DNA from 4 places in the Bacillus sp. M5A3_1b genome. Region 1 is predicted to be linked to each of the others. Evidence: riboswitches for the same ligand, from Rfam matches in the RefSeq annotation. Region 1 holds a riboswitch; each other region holds the start of a gene.
The links. A riboswitch is a leader RNA that binds a small molecule or an ion and turns the genes downstream of it on or off. The one in region 1 is predicted to bind thiamine pyrophosphate.

Region 1 (4,229 bases):
ATACAAACAATGGACTATGAAAAAAATGATATTAAATATAAATTATTAATCAAGCCAACAAAAGAAAAAGATGGATCAGTAACTTATATATATGCGATGGCTTCTTTACAGCCTGTAGATGAAGCTGTACAAATGGTGCAAGATTACTACATTTACATCATTGCATTTGTAGTTGTTCTTATTTTTCTAGCGTCATTCTATTATTCAAAACAAATTGCAAAGCCGTTATTAAAAATAAATGATACGACGAAGAAAATAGCGCATTTAGATTTCACAGAACAAATACCAATTACTTCAAAAGATGAAATTGGTGATTTATCGAAAAATATTAATGTATTATCCAATAAACTCCATTCCCATATTGGACAGCTAGAACAAGATATTGAAAAGGAAAGAAAATTAGAAAAGACGCGGAAAGAATTCATTTCTGGTGTTTCGCATGAACTAAAAACACCGCTGAGTATTATGAAAAGCTGTATTTCTATTTTAAAAGATGGAGTAGCTGAGCATAAAAAGGAGTATTATTTTCAAGCGATGGAACGGGAAGTAGATAAAATGGATACATTAATTTTGGATATGCTGGAGTTAGCTAAATTTGAGTCAGGCACATATAAAATGAAAATGGATTCATTTTATATCGATACAGTAATGGAAGATATATGTGAACACCTTTCTGTAGAAATAGAGAAAAAAGAACTTCGTGTTCATAAAAATATAGGTCCATTTGAAGTAGTCGCAAATCAAGGACGGATTGAACAAGTGATCGTGAACTTCATTACGAATGCCATACGTTATACACCAAATAAAGAAGATATTATCATTTCTACAATAGATGAGAAGGATCGTATAAAAGTGTGTATTGAAAATAAAGGCACTCACATTGAAGAAGAGCAATTAGATAAAATTTGGGATCGTTTTTATCGCGTGGATGCAGCTCGCCAGCGTTCACAAGGTGGAACTGGGCTTGGTCTAGCTATTTCTAAAAATATTTTAGAATTACACGAAGCTGAATATGGGGCAGAAAATACAAAAGATGGTGTATTATTTTACTTCTATTTACCGAAAAAAGCGTAGACAATGTAATCTACGCTTTTTTAATTTATTTTCATATTATCTTTACCTAATCTTTATTTTTAAGCGATATAATCTGGTTAGAAAATGAGGTTATGTAAGGAGTCGATGAACCGTGCATAGCAATTGGCTAAGTATAATGGTATTTATTTTCTTTTGTGTATTTATTGTATTTTTAATTGATATTACGATATGAAAAAAAGAGCGCTCATGAAGCGCTCTTTTTCTTCGAATTCAGTTGATAAGCATTGATGCTTTTGAATAAACGTGGTGAAGTGATAAATAAAAAGATAAGTAAAACGGTACATAGAATATAGGAACCAATCATTGTGCTACCGTTAAATATTAAAGAATATAGAACTGCTGATTGGCCTTTCGGTGCATATTGTCCCCAGAAAATAATACCGGCAATAAAGTGACAGAAGTAGCGAGCAAAGCTACCAACAAATGTGGCAACAATAATGTAACCAATAACTTTCTTTCCTTCGTTTTGTTTTTGTGAAGGTTTGTCTTTACGGCTACTTAAATTGGATTGTTCTAAGCTATTTACATTGGATGTTAAAAGTGCTTTTTGAATTGGTCGATAGAATAAACCAGCAAATCCAATGAATGCGAAAGCAACGAAGTATTCAATTAGTACTTGAATTGGTGTGACGATAATGGCATCGCCTACGACAATTTGTAATAATCCCCAAATTAAGCCTCCTAAGAAAGCCATTTTGAAGCCCCAGCGATATGCGATAATAAAAATAGGAATCATAGCGAATGAGATGGAACCACCTGTTGCTGATATTTTGATTGAAAGTGGTAAAATGTCGATGACCAGGGCGAAGGCTGCAAGAATTGCAGATTCGATCATCGCTTGTAAATTGGTGTTACGCATGTTGTCTCCCCCTAAATCCAAGTTGTACAAAAAAGAATAGATATCATAGGAGGATACGAAATACGTAAATAAAAAGAGGTATGTATTTCGGACGTTTGCACAATCCCTGCGTTAGCATTAACTAACAGGTTCGAAGGGTCGGAACGAAGTGTTCCCTCTCAGCGGCATGGCTCCCCCAGTGATAACGAGATTCTTTATTTGCTATTGTTTATTGTAAGCGAAATGGATGAGAATGGCAAACGAATACAGTATGACAATGATTGAAATAGAATTGTAGCGAAATATTAATAAATGTGAAGCAAAAGGGTATAGTACAAGAGAAATAGAGTGTGCTATAATTTTTTTGAAAATAATTATCATTCTCTTCTGAGGGGGAAGGTTATGAGCTTAGTAGATATTAAAATCGGTGAGAAAGTGTTAGTAAAAAGCGTTCAGTCTTTAGATCATTTACTAAAGAGAAGATTGGCTGCTTTCGGTCTTTCTGAAGGAAGTGAACTTCGCATGAAGCAGAAAGCGATGTTCAAAGGTCCTTGTACATTGGAGTGTCGTGGACAGTTAATTAGTATTCGTCATTGTGACGCGAAAATGATAAAGGTGGAATTAGCGTGAATAAGGTAGCTTTGCTAGGGAATCCGAATACAGGGAAGACATCATTATTTAATGCACTTACTGGTTCTTATGAATACGTAGGAAACTGGAGCGGTGTAACAGTAGAAAAGAAGGTTGGTAAATTAAAAGATAAGCAAGGGACATTAATTGATTTACCAGGTGTTTATGATTTGAATCCAGTTTCGCGTGATGAAGGTGTCGTTACAAATTTTCTACTAACAGACGAATTTCATCATATGTTAAATATAGTGGATTCTTCGCAATTCGAGAGAAATATGCATTTAACGTTGCAATTACTTGAGTTTGGAAAGCCGGTTTCAATCGGATTAAATATGGTCGATGTGGCAAAGCAACGAGGCATTGTAATTAATGTAAAACGATTATCACAGTTATTAGGTGTAACAGTCGTTCCTGTCGTTGCAAGAAGCGGAAAAGGTTGTGAAGAACTACTTGCGACTCTTAAAGAAAATGACAAAAACGAGAAAAAGCCATTCATAATTTCATATGGTGTACAGATGGATGAAGGAATTGGACAGGTAATTTCTCTTTTAGAGAAAGCGAATTACAAGCATCCAAGATGGTTAGCTCTTCAATTTTTAAGCAATAACGAAGTAGTAGAAAAAGAAATGAAAGCATTACCAATTTATAAGGAACTTGCAGCCATTCGATCTCGCTTAGAAGGAAAACTTGATTGTACGTTGGAGGAGCACATTTACAAAACTCGTGAAGCGTATATTGAAAAGTTAAAAACAAATGTTATGCGGCATGAGAAAGAAGGGAAAATTCCTTTTTCGGAAAAAATTGATAGATTAATTACACATAAAATTTTAGGACTTCCAATCTTTTTAGCAGTTATGTTTTTTATTTTTCAGGTTACGTTTACGTGGATTGGTACACCTTTATCCGATATGTTAGATGAGTTTTTTGGTGGCCAGCTTACGGATTGGGTGACGGCTGGACTTACAAGTATTGGAGCTTCTCATTTTATTCAAGCACTCGTTACAGAAGGTATTATTGCCGGTGTTGGTGCTGTATTAGTATTCGTTCCACAAATCTTTGCACTATTCTTTTTCATTTCATTATTAGAAGATTCAGGGTATATGGCGCGAATTGCAGTTGTTATGGATAGAATTATGGAGTTCTTCGGTTTAAACGGAAAAGCGTTCATTCCGATGATTATCGGTTTTGGATGTAATGTTCCAGGTATTATGGCAGCGAGAACGATTGAACAAGAAAAAGAACGTTTACTTACAGTTCTTGTAACACCGTTTATGTCTTGTTCGGCACGTTTACCTGTATATGCATTATTTGCGGGAGTATTCTTCCCTCAAAGTCAGGCAACTGTTGTGTTTTCTTTATATGTTGCAGGTATTGTTCTTGCGTTATTAGTTACAAAAATTATGTCTCTTACCATTTTAAAAGCGGAAAAATCTATTTTCGTTATTGAACTACCTCCTTACCGTGTACCACAAGCGAAAACGTTATGGTTAAGTACGTGGGAGAAAGGGAAAGGATTTGTTCGTAAAGCAGGTACATTTATCTTCGGTGGTTCTGTTGTCATTTGGTTATTAAACTACGCAGGTCCATCAGGATTTGGTGTTGATATGGGAGACAGTTACTTAGCGATGATTGGTGGATTTATCGCACCACTATTTGCACCACTTGG
Region 2 (4,229 bases), on a different contig from region 1:
CTAAGGGATAATAATCAGTGGGTGATAATCAGCCCCATTGATTAAAGTTCCACTTTATAAGACCGTACCGCCCTTTATAAAAAATACATATGTAGTGGACCTTTTGAGAATGAAATAAATATGCAAAAATGATTGCAGGGGGTAAGGAATTGTTTAAAGATTTTAAAGTTGTGAAAGATCGTCCCGTTTATATTCAATTGAAAGATTATTTGAAAAAGATGATTATGAAAGGTCATTTGCTCGGGGATCAAAAAATCCCTTCAACTAGGGAACTAAGTGAATTACTAAGTGTGAGCAGAAATACTGTACTCGCTGCTTATGCGGATTTAGAGCAAGAAGGACTCATTTATGCAGTTAAAGGGAAAGGGAATTTTGTAGCGAAGGTTGATATATCGAACACTTCGTCTGTTGAAATAGATTGGAAAAATAAACTTAATACCGTTACCTTATTAGCGGATGAATTAGATTTAATGAAACATGGTGTTCGCTGGGAAAAAGGAATGATTGTTTTTAATAGCATTGCTCCGGACGAAAAGCTATTTGATGTGGAAAATTTCAAAAGAGCTTTTCTTACTCGTATGTCCATTGAAGGGGATGTCGTATTAAACTACGGATACGCAAAAGGTTATAGACCGTTAATGAATTATCTACTTCATTATATGGAAATGAAAGGTGTAGATATTTCGAACAAAGATATTTTAATTACAAATGGATTTACAGAAGGATTAGACATCGTGCTATCCTCGTTATCAAAGAAATCAGGGCGGGTTATTTGTGAGAATCCAACTCACCATGCTGCATTGAAGCTTTTCCGTTTACATGGACTTGAAGTTCACGGAATTAATATGAATGAAGATGGCATCGATACGAACGAAGTAGAAAAAAGTTTGCGTGAAAAAGAGTTTGATTTCGCATATTTAATTCCTTCCTATCATAATCCAACCGGTATTGTTACGAGTTCGGAGAAAAGAACGGAACTGATGAGATTATTCTCAAAATATAAGGTTCCTATTATAGAAGATGGATTTAATGAAGAGCTACGTTATTCAGGTTCACATTTAGCACCATTATTAACTTTTGCTGGCGCTGGTAATAATGTAATTTATATTAGTAGCTTTTCAAAGGTACTTTTCCCTGGTTTACGTGTAGGCTGGATCATCGCAGATAAAGAGCTGATTCATCATTTAGAAAGTGTAAAAAGAGCAAGAACGATTCACACATCTACGTTAGATCAAGCTGTTCTATTTCAATATTTACATGAAGGATATTTTGAAAGATATTTAAAAAAGGCAAGATCAGTTTATAAGAAGAAATATGAGTTAGCTGTTGGGGCGTGTAACGAGTACATTCCGTTTCAAAGAATGACCGGTGATGGTGGACTTCATTTATTTATAGAGTTAGAAGAAAAAATTCATGCCCGTAGGCTTTTGCAAAAGTGTTATGAGCAAGGGGTTACATTTTCTCCTGGAGATGTATTTTATTCTGATGGAAGAGGAGCGAACACTTTTCGATTAGGATTTTCACGTCTGAAAGAAGAAGACATAGTTCGGGGAATCAAAATAATTGGTGATACAATAAAAAATGAAATTTGGAGTTGAGGAAATGAGAATTGGCGTTATTATGGGTGGAGTATCTTCTGAAAAACAAGTATCAATTATGACTGGAAATGAAATGATCACACATTTAGATAAAAGTAAGTATGAAATAGTTCCAATTACGTTAGATGAAAAAATGGATTTAATCGAAAAAGCGAAGGACATTGATTTTGCGCTGCTCGCATTACACGGAAAATACGGAGAAGATGGGACAGTTCAAGGCACGCTTGAAAGTTTAGGTATTCCTTATAGCGGGAGCAATATGTTATCTAGCGGTATATGTATGGACAAAAATATTTCGAAAAAGATTTTACGCTATGAAGGTATAGAAACACCCGATTGGATTGAACTTACAAAAATGGCGGATCTAAATCTTGATGAATTAGATAAGTTAGGATTTCCGTTAGTGGTAAAACCAAACTCTGGTGGATCAAGTGTTGGGGTAAAGATTGTATATGATAAAGATGAATTAATTTCAATGCTGGAAACTGTGTTTGAATGGGATTCTGAAGTAGTAATAGAGAAGTATATAAAAGGTGATGAGATTACATGTTCAATTTTTGATGGAAAACAGTTACCTATTATTTCAATCCGACATGCAGCTGAGTTCTTTGATTACAATGCAAAATATGATGATGTTAGTACAATTGAAGAAGTTATCGAACTTCCAGCTGAATTGAAGAAACGTGTAAACAAAGCGTCACTGGCTTGTTATAAAGCATTGAAATGCAGCGTTTATGCAAGGGTGGATATGATGGTAAAGGACGGAATTCCATATGTAATGGAGGTTAATACATTACCAGGGATGACACAAGCAAGCTTACTACCGAAAAGTGCAGATGCAGCTGGTATTCATTATAGTAAACTATTAGATATGATTATTGAAACTTCATTAAAAGTAAGAAAAGAAGAAGGGTTTTAAGAAGCGCTATCATGAATACTTTTGACAGTAACATGAAGTATGTTATGATGAATGCAATACGAAAATTAAATATTTATCCACTAGGGGGGCCTATTATAGGCTGAGATCAAATGAGAATTTGAGACTCTTAGTACCTGATCTGGTTAATACTAGCGTAGGGAAGTGGGAAGACATTACTATTTTATGAATAAATACTGTCAATTTCACTTTCTTTACGTTTGTAAAGAAAGTTTTTTTATTTTACAGATTTAATAACTGTGGGTAAATACTTAAATTTTATACTTTATTGGAGGGATTTAAATGACATTTTCACAATCATTACGTCAAGAAGTAGATTCAATTTGGGAAGCTAGTTTTCATCATCCTTTTGTAAAACAACTTGGTGAAGGAACGTTAGATTTAGCTAGTTTTCGCTATTACGTACTTCAGGATTCATATTATTTGAGTCACTTCGCTAGAGTACAAACTTTAGGAGCTGCAAAGGCTCTAGAATTAGAAACGACAGCTCGTATGGCACATCATGCTCAAAATACATACGAGGCGGAATTATCTTTACATGAGAACTTTGCGAAGAAACTAGGGATAACACAAGAAGAGAAAAATAATTTTATCCCTGCTCCAACTGCATACGCTTATACTTCACATATGTATCGTGCTGCGTATGAAGGACATTTAGGCGATATCATTGCAGCAATTTTACCTTGCTATTGGTTGTATTATGAAATTGGTGAACGTTTAAAAGAGTGTCAGCCAGAAGAGCCAATTTATAACGAATGGATTTCTGCTTATGGATCTGATTGGTTCAGAACATTAGTTGAAGAACAAATTACACGGTTAGATACAATAGCTGAAAAAGTGACAGAGGCAGATCGAAATCGAATGAAACAGCACTTTATTATTAGCAGTCAATATGAATATTCATTTTGGGAAATGGCCTATACTTTAGAAAAGTGGCCAGTCAATACAGAAATAAAAGATGTAATTGGATAATGAGTAGAGGTATTGTTATTCACAGGTATGAATAATACTTATGTATATGATTTCACAAAAGAAGTATCGCAAAAAGACGCATCGATCTAAGTGCGTCTTTTTTCAATTTATAAAAATGAGCCTATGGGAAAAATAACCTAAAAATAGGTATATGAACAAGGTACATTATCTAGTGATAGGTCATACTTTGTAGGTGTACGTATTGAACTTAGTTGATAGCGCTATTTCTACTTAGATTTAACGAACAGAAATATAGGAAAGTATTGAAAAGGTTGAAGTTTATAAACGGAGGTCATGAAAATGAATCAGTTTCAACAAGAACTACAAGCGTTAAGCCTTAATGATTACCAGCCTGGAAATATCGTGTATTGGGACCAACAAAACCAATATCCATATTACTATATTGAAGATGCTGTTCGTCGCTGTGGAGGTTGTGGTGGTCGTTGTGGAGGTTGTGCAGGTCGCTGTGGTGGATTTCGTTGTGGTGGATTCCGTTGTATTGGTTGCTTTGGTTGTTTTGGTTGTGGGGGCTGCGGAGGTTGTGGTGGCTGTGGTAGTTGTTCAAATTGTTTTAGTGGTTTTAATGGTACTACTGATACAACTGGTACTATTGTAACATATGAATATTGATAAGAGAAAAAAGGAATCCATTAGTGAAGCATTATATAATTTTTATTAAAGAATTTAATAAAAACATATGTAGCATTCAAGTGAAAGAATGA
Region 3 (4,229 bases), on a different contig from region 1:
GAGTGAAGTTGGCAGAATGGTTTGGTTCGGATATAGACACATCCTTTATCGATCAGAAATTAGATCAATAGGTGAGAACTGTCATATGGTGACAGGGCGAACGTAAGCGAGGAAGTGCATTATGCCATCAGGAAGAACGCATACGAAAATAAACTTAATATCCCTTCCGGTTGTTTTGTTTCTGCTCTTTTCGTATGGATTAACAAACTTGGATTTTTTATTAACTTTTGCAATTGGCTTTTTAGTAGGTACTTCATTTTTAACGCCGGATTTAGATACATATAGTAATGCGTATAATAAATGGGGGTTCCTACGTATATTTTGGTATCCGTATAAGAAGGTCATGCCGCATCGATCCTTCTTTACACATACAATTATACTTGGTGATGTGATTCGTATTGCATATATGTTAATTGTGTTTTCTCCGTTTTTATTCCTATTAAATGTAATCGCGCTTGATGGGAATTTAATAGAAATTGCGAAGGAACATGAAGTTGAAATTGTAACGTTCATAATGGGAATTGTTGTGGCAAGTACGCTTCACATTATAGCGGATAAAGTGAATACGCGCCGCAAGAAAATGATGAGAAAAAAGAAGAAACGCAGAAGATAAAAAAACCGTCCCAAAAGGTATTTTGGGACGGTTTTTTCTTATTAAAAGATTGTCGTATTGCCGATAAAATTTCATTTATTATGATGCGTGCTGTTTTAATCAAACGTTTGTTTAAACTTAAGCTTTCAGCACTTTAATACCTTTTACGATGTTCCAAATGAAGTAGTATAAGCTAATAATTCCGCAAATACATAAGACAATCATTGCTCCAATTCCAAGTGTTACATCTGGCTGGTCAGATCCGATACCCATAATTCCTAGAATAGTTACGCCGATGAATGTAGCGATACTTGGAATAATGTGTGTCCATAGAGCACGTTTTGCATGTGGTTTTGTTTCAGCATCGCCTACAATCCAAACGATAATAGGGAATAAGATAGGGGCAAATAGTACACTAAAGTATGATAAAGCAGCTAATATTTTGTTTCCATTCATATATATCACCTCATGAATAATGTCTGTTGTTATACTATTATTATGCAATAGTTTTGGCAAGCTTTCTATCGATGAACATTACAGGAACGTGACGATTTTGTAAGATTTCCTGTTAAATAATAAAATTTTCAAAAAAATCTTTTTAAATGAAAATTGTTATGGTAGAATTAATGAAAACGTTTTCTTGGGCGTTTTTTTATTTTAGACTTAAAGGTATGATGACCTGATAGTCTATTGATGAGGTTATTCTATTTAAAAGGGGATTCTTTAGGGGGAGAGAACAATGAACACATGGACACAAGTTTATGATCCGTTCGGAAACATTTGGATTTCGGCAGTGGTCGCACTTATTCCGATTATCTTTTTTTTCTTAGCGTTAGCAGTTTTCCGCATGAAGGGGTATGTGGCAGGATTTATTACAGTTGTACTTACAATTTTAGTTGCATTATTCGCTTATAAGATGCCGTTCACGATGGCGATGGCAGCGACGGGATATGGTTTCTTATACGGACTATGGCCAATTGCTTGGATTATCATTATGTCGGTATTTTTATATAAAATATCTGTGAAAACAGGTCAATTCGATGTGATTCGTGCATCTGTATTATCCATTACGAATGACCATCGTTTACTCGTTATTTTAATCGGTTTTTCATTTGGAGCATTTTTGGAAGGGGCAGCAGGATTTGGTGCACCAGTAGCGATTACCGCAGCGCTTCTTGCAGGTCTTGGGTTAAATCCTTTATATGCAGCGGGTCTTTGTTTAATCGCAAATACGGCACCCGTAGCGTTCGGAGCGATGGGAATTCCGATTACAGTTGCTGGACAAGTAACAGGTATTGATCCGCATAAAATTGGACAAATGGCTGGGCATCAATTACCGTTCTTATCATTATTTGTTCCGTTCTTTATCGTATTTTTAATGGATGGATTTAAAGGGGTAAGACAAACATGGCCTGCTCTATTTGTAGCAGGTAGCTCATTTGCAATTACGCAGTTCATTACAGCGACATTCTTAGGACCAGAACTTCCGGATATTACGTCAGCACTAGTAAGTTTAGTGAGTTTATCGCTATTCTTAAAAGTTTGGCAGCCGAAAGAAATTTATCAGTCTAAACAAGCAAATAGTGAAGTAGCTGCGACAACGACGGCAACATCTATGCCAAAACTAACGGTAGGAAAAGTAGTAAAAGCATGGTCTCCATTCATTATTTTAACTGTGATGGTAGTCATTTGGAGCCAAAGTTTCTTTAAAGCGTTATTTGCTCCAGGCGGTGCTTTGGAAAGCCTTGTGTTTAAGTTTGAAGTTCCAGGCTTACACAATTTAGTAATGAAAGCAGAGCCAATTGTAAATAAACCGACGCCTTATGAAGCAATCTTGAAATTAGATATTTTATCAGCGACGGGAACAGCAATTTTAATTGCTTGTATCATTTCTATCTTTATTTTGAAAATGAGTGCAAAAGATGCAGTAGTAACATTTAAAGAAACGTTAAATGAGCTTAAGATGCCAATTCTATCTATCGGATTCGTATTAGGATTTGCGTTTATCGCAAACTATTCTGGTCTATCTTCTACATTAGCATTAGCACTTGCAGGAACTGGCGGACTATTCCCGTTCTTCTCACCATTCCTAGGCTGGATCGGTGTATTTTTAACAGGATCCGATACGTCAGCGAATGCACTGTTCTCGAATTTACAAGCGATTACAGCGCAGCAAGTCGGTGTATCTGAAGTACTTCTCGTTGCAGCAAATACAACGGGCGGTGTAACAGGAAAAATGATTTCTCCGCAATCGATTGCAATTGCTTGTGCGGCAGTTGGACTTGCTGGAAAAGAATCAGATTTATTCCGCTTTACAGTGAAGCATAGTTTATTCTTCGTAATTATTGTTGGTATTATGACGTATGTACAGGCATATTATTTAACGTGGATGATTCCATAAACAACAAAAGAAATAAACTTTGCATTTTTCAGATTATCGTGTATGATGGGAAAGTATTGAAAATTAAATCAGTGATAAACTAGGGGTGCCTAACGTATGCGTAGGCTGAGAGAGAAGCGTGTGAACTTCTTAACCCTTTGGACCTGATCTGGCTCGTACCAGCGTAGGGAAGTTAACGGCTTTACATAATGATGTCTTTATGAGCCAGGTCCTTATTTTTTTATGGACCTGGCTCTTTTTATTTTGGCATACGCTGGCCATATCTCGTCCTTGTCACGTACAGGGGGGCAACAAAGGTTATGAAACAGTCTGTTTCAGCTGAGCAAATTGAATTGAAATCGAGTTTACCAGGAAGTAAGAAAGTGTATGTGGATGGACCACGTGCGGGTATGAAAGTGCCGATGCGCGAGATTGAACAAAGTGAAACGAATGGCATTCCGAATCCGCCAATTCGTGTATATGATACGAGCGGTCCTTATACAGATCCTGCGTATAAGGTGGAGCTGGAAAAGGGGATTCCAACGCCGCGCCACTCTTGGATTATAGAGCGCGGGGATGTAGAAGCATATGAAGGGCGCGAAGTGAAACCAGAGGATGACGGTGTGAAGGTTGCTTCAAAACATACACCTGTTTTTCCGCAAATGGATCGCCAGCCGCTTAGAGCAAAGCAAGGGGCAAACGTTACGCAAATGCATTATGCGCGTAATGGCATCATTACGTCTGAGATGGAATATGTTGCGATTCGTGAAGGAGTAGAGCCTGAGTTTGTTCGTAAGGAAATCGCGGAAGGTCGTGCCATTTTACCGGCGAATATTAACCATCCGGAAGCAGAACCGATGATTATCGGCCGTAACTTTCACGTGAAGGTCAATGCAAATATCGGAAACTCTGCTGTATCTTCTTCAATTGCAGAAGAAGTAGAGAAGATGACGTGGGCAACGCGCTGGGGTGCAGATACGATTATGGATTTATCTACAGGTAAAAATATTCATACGACGCGTGAGTGGATTATTCGTAACGCGCCTGTACCAGTTGGAACTGTACCGATCTATCAAGCGCTGGAGAAAGTAAATGGAATTGCAGAAGATTTAACGTGGGAAGTGTATCGTGATACGTTAATTGAGCAAGCTGAGCAAGGCGTTGATTACTTTACAATTCACGCGGGCGTATTACTTCGCTACATTCCGATTACTGCAAAGCGTACGACAGGTATCGTTTCACGTGGTGGTTCAATTA
Region 4 (4,229 bases), on a different contig from region 1:
GATCCGACAGTAAGATTGCCTCATCTAAGTCATGTGTAACCATAACAATTGTTTGCTTCTCTTGGTGCCAAGAGTTTAAAAGCCAACTATGTACTTCCATTTTTGTAAAGGCATCTAATTTTCCAAAAGGCTCATCAAGTAGCATAATTGGCTTTTCACATAAATATGTGCGCAGAAAACTAATCCTTTGACGCATACCACCAGACAATTCATCTGGATAATGGTCTGCATATTCATCTAGTTCAAATTGCTTTAATGCTTCCATTCCTTCTGTTAGCCTTTGTTTTTTCGGTTTCCCTTCGATTTCCAATGGAAGAACTATATTTTGCAAAGCTGATCGCCACGGTAGTAATAAATCCTGCTGCGGCATATAACTTACAACATCTTGCTCTTGTACGTGCCTATCCTTATACGTTACATTCCCACTTGTTGGATTTTCAACATTTGCAATCATATTTAATAATGTGCTTTTCCCGCAACCACTCGGTCCTACAAAGGAAACGAACTCTCCCTCTCGTATAGAAGCACTAATATTTTCCAATACATTCTTTCCATCAAAAGCTTTTACGATCTCTTTTATTTGTAATCCACTCATTTTTCACTTGGAAGGAACTCATTTGTAAAGGCATCTTTCACATCAATTTTCTTCTTAATAACTTTGTTATCATATAAGAAATTCATGTAATTCGTCCAAACTTCTTCCTTCTGTACTCCCCACACTTTTGCATCATCTTGATACTTCGTACTTAACCATTTTTGACTTTCTTGTACTAATTCTTTATTCACATCTGGAACTGCTTTAATTAAAATATCAGCAGCTTCTTTCGGTTCTTTAATTGCAAAATTATAACCTTCTGTCGTTGCACTCATAAACTTTTTCACAAAGTCTTTATCTTGCTTCGTATGTTTTTCACTCGTAATAATAACAGGACTATAGAAATCAAGCGCTGGGTCTAAGTCTTTCACCATAATCGTATTTAACTCTTTTCCTTGGCGCTTCGCTTCAATTCCATCCCATCCGTAATATATCCATTCAAAGTCTGCATCACGACCGATTGATTTAAAGAAATCTGTTTGTCCTAAGATGATTTTTTCAACTTTATTAAAATCAGCTTGATGCTTCTCCATGATTGTCTTCAACGTCGCTTCTTCTGCTGGTCCTCCCCAGCCGCCGTAACGTTTACCTTCAAAATCTTTTGGTGACGTCATATTATCTTTTTTAAGTGATGCAAAAGCTGAAGTATTATGTTGGATGATTGCTCCTACAGATACAACAGGAATACCTTCCACACGAGCCAACGTTACATTTTCTTGTGCGCTTATTGCAAAGTCAGCTTTTCCGGAAGCTATCATTTGCTCCGCTGTCACATTATCACCTGGCTGAATAATCTCTACATCTAATCCTTGCTTTTTATAATAATCTTTCGTTTGCGCTACATATAGGCCAGTATGATTCGTATTCGGAAACCAATCTAATACTACTTTTACTTTTTGATCTTTACTTGCACTTTCTTCTTTCTTCGCCGGATTACATCCAGCTACACCTACTGCTAATAAGGCAGCCAACATAACTTTTAAACCTTTTTTCATTTTCTGCCGTCCTTTCTATATATCCATGGTGCTGTTATTCTTGCCATAAACTCCACGATAAAATACAGACATAATGTCACCATAACAATAATTGCTGCCACACCAAATACTCGGGCTGTTAAAAAGGATTTTGTAGCCCTTGTAAGCATAACTCCTAATCCTTCACTTGCACCGAGCCATTCCCCAATAATTGCTCCCATTACGCTATATGTAACTGCAATTTTTAAACCTGAGAAAAAGTATGGCAACACTGCTGGAAACTTTACTTTCTGGTAAACTTGCCATTTCGTTGCCTTCATCGTTTGCAACAACTTCAACATATTTTTATCTACCGTTTGAAAACCTTCTAAAATGCTAAGCGCAATCGGGAAGAAACAAACGAGTATTACTACCATTACTTTCGGTAGCATTCCATATCCAAACCAAATAATAAATAACGGTGCAAGTACAACGATTGGAATCGTTTGCGAAATAACAAGCAACGGATTTATTAAAATACGAAATAAAGGGATAACATCCATAATAATTGCAATACTTGTCCCAATTAAAATCGCAAAAAACAGTCCAATTAGAACCTCTTGTAACGTTTGCATCGTATTCGGTAATAGTAAATCTTTCATTCCAATTAATTCTTGAACAATGGCAGAAGGCTTCGGTAAAATCCACGGTTCAATTTTAAATAATGAAACAGATCCTTCCCATATCGCTATGAGAAGGATAAGCCAAATTGTTGTAATTGTTTTAGATTGCTTCTGGTTTTGCATATTCATCACGGTACTTCCAAACCTTTTCATCTATCGTTACACCAGTACTTGGACGATAATGGATTTTAATAGAAGTAATCACTTCTTCTGCTCCAGCATCCACACAAGCTTGTTGCGCACGTTTAATGATATCAAGAAGTACATCTAATTCTCCTTCCAGCGTTGTTTCCATTGCCCCTACTTCATAACGAACTCCCGATTGTTGTACAACTTCAATTGCTTTATCAACAACAGAATACACATCTTTGTTCTTCGCTTGTGGTACTACTGAAAATGAAATTGTAACTTGTTGTGACATAGTAAAATCCCCCTTATAAAATGAAATATTAAAACAAGAAAAGGCTTTCCTACTGCGTAGGAAAGCCTTGTATGCAAGTTATTATAGAATAACATATGCTACATCACTTTAAGTAACTCCCTACGCTGGCATTATCCAGATCAGGTTGAGGGTCGATGTTTGTTTACATCCTCTCAGCCAATTGGCTCCCCGGTCCTTAATTCGTTTTCATTGTAGCATGATTTATTTTATTGAACAAACAAAAGCACGTATAATCATTTCATTTAACTTTTGAATTCCCCTATTAACTCTTGTAACTCCTGTGAAAGCCAGCTTAAAGAACTAGCTAATTCAGCAATATCTTGTACAGACATTTCCTGCTCTTTCATACTTTCTTCAATATTATTACTACTATTTGCATACGTATTTGCAATAAGTGATAGTTCATTTACAACACGAACAATATTTTGGCTATTTTGCAATATATCACTTGAATTGCTAGAAACAACTCTAACTTGATTTGTAACAGATTGTGCTGATTTTGAAATTTTTTCAAAGAAAGCACCACTACTTTCAACAAGTTTTATTCCAGATTCTACTTCTTTTGAAGCTTTTTGCATTGAAACAACAGCTTCTTCCGTTTCAACTTGTGTTTCCCCTATTAATTTCGCTATATCTTTTGCTGATGCTTCCGTCTGCTCTGCTAATTTACGCACTTCATCAGCAACAACAGCAAATCCCTTTCCGGTTGCCTCAGCACGTGAAGCTTCAATAGAAGCATTTAAAGCTAGGGAATTAGTTTGATTTGAAATACCTGTAATTACATTTACAATATCACTAATTTCTTTTGATCTTGTTTCCAAAGAATGGATGATAGAAGATAAATCTTGTACTGCATTTTGTATTATGTTCATTTGATTAATCGCCTGCTCAATAACACCATTTCCTTTTACTGAATGATACTTTGTACCTTCAGACTCTTTCGCTATTTGTTCTGCAGCATTCGTTATCTCTTCCATCTTATCTTCCATTTCATATACAGCGCCTAAATACTGTGGTGCTGCAGTTTCTTGTAACCGAGCTCCAGCTCTTAACTCAACCATAGAACTTACGATTTCTTTAACTGCCATGCTATTCTCTTTCGTACTCACTGACAATTCTTGTGAAGATGAGGAAACCTGTTCTGCTGTCTGCTTCACTTTATCTATAATTCCTTTAAACTTCTCGATGGTATTATTAAAATACGCATTAATAATACCAATATCATCTGGTCTTTCCTCTAATTTAATACTTAAATCACCTTCACCGACTTTGCGCAATCCTTCACGTAAATCTCGCAATGGAGCAAGTGCGTTACGCACAATTAAGAATTGAATAAAAGTTGCAATTAAAACAGAAATACAAATAAACATTAAACCTTGTATAATGAACTTTTCTTTTGTACTAGGAACAATAGAAGCATCTACATCAGCTGCAACAAGTGCCACAATATTACCTTCTCCATCTTTAATTGGCTCTAATATCGTTACCCATGTTCCTAATGCGTCTTCATATACTTCTGTCATGTTTGCTTTTTTTGTGCTCATTACTTTATCATA

Region 2: it holds a riboswitch for thiamine pyrophosphate, as region 1 does, so the genes downstream of both, tenA (thiaminase II) here and ACLBWW_RS05700 (energy-coupled thiamine transporter ThiT) in region 1, are expected to answer to the same signal.
Region 3: it holds a riboswitch for thiamine pyrophosphate, as region 1 does, so the genes downstream of both, thiC (phosphomethylpyrimidine synthase ThiC) here and ACLBWW_RS05700 (energy-coupled thiamine transporter ThiT) in region 1, are expected to answer to the same signal.
Region 4: it holds a riboswitch for thiamine pyrophosphate, as region 1 does, so the genes downstream of both, ACLBWW_RS25155 (MTH1187 family thiamine-binding protein) here and ACLBWW_RS05700 (energy-coupled thiamine transporter ThiT) in region 1, are expected to answer to the same signal.

Annotation. Positions count from the first base shown of each region.
Region 1 is NZ_JBKEZY010000001.1:1,064,921-1,069,149, reverse strand. It holds gene ACLBWW_RS05705 (sensor histidine kinase) at 1-1,074, shown strand, start outside; gene ACLBWW_RS05700 (energy-coupled thiamine transporter ThiT) at 1,280-1,954, opposite strand; TPP riboswitch at 2,040-2,141, opposite strand; gene ACLBWW_RS05695 (FeoA family protein) at 2,336-2,563, shown strand; gene feoB (ferrous iron transport protein B) at 2,560-4,229, shown strand, end outside.
Region 2 is NZ_JBKEZY010000006.1:294,317-298,545, reverse strand. It holds gene pdxR (MocR-like pyridoxine biosynthesis transcription factor PdxR) at 150-1,598, shown strand; gene ddlB (D-alanine--D-alanine ligase) at 1,603-2,517, shown strand; TPP riboswitch at 2,590-2,695, shown strand; gene tenA (thiaminase II) at 2,818-3,507, shown strand; gene ACLBWW_RS18900 (heterocycloanthracin/sonorensin family bacteriocin) at 3,808-4,137, shown strand.
Region 3 is NZ_JBKEZY010000003.1:298,458-302,686, reverse strand. It holds gene ACLBWW_RS11255 (YkvA family protein) at 1-71, shown strand, start outside; gene ACLBWW_RS11250 (metal-binding protein) at 122-613, shown strand; gene ACLBWW_RS11245 (DUF4870 domain-containing protein) at 731-1,048, opposite strand; gene lldP (L-lactate permease) at 1,332-2,993, shown strand; TPP riboswitch at 3,065-3,180, shown strand; gene thiC (phosphomethylpyrimidine synthase ThiC) at 3,293-4,229, shown strand, end outside.
Region 4 is NZ_JBKEZY010000012.1:104,145-108,373, reverse strand. It holds gene ACLBWW_RS25170 (ABC transporter ATP-binding protein) at 1-595, opposite strand, end outside; gene ACLBWW_RS25165 (ABC transporter substrate-binding protein) at 592-1,590, opposite strand; gene ACLBWW_RS25160 (ABC transporter permease) at 1,587-2,360, opposite strand; gene ACLBWW_RS25155 (MTH1187 family thiamine-binding protein) at 2,332-2,652, opposite strand; TPP riboswitch at 2,753-2,854, opposite strand; gene ACLBWW_RS25150 (methyl-accepting chemotaxis protein) at 2,916-4,229, opposite strand, start outside.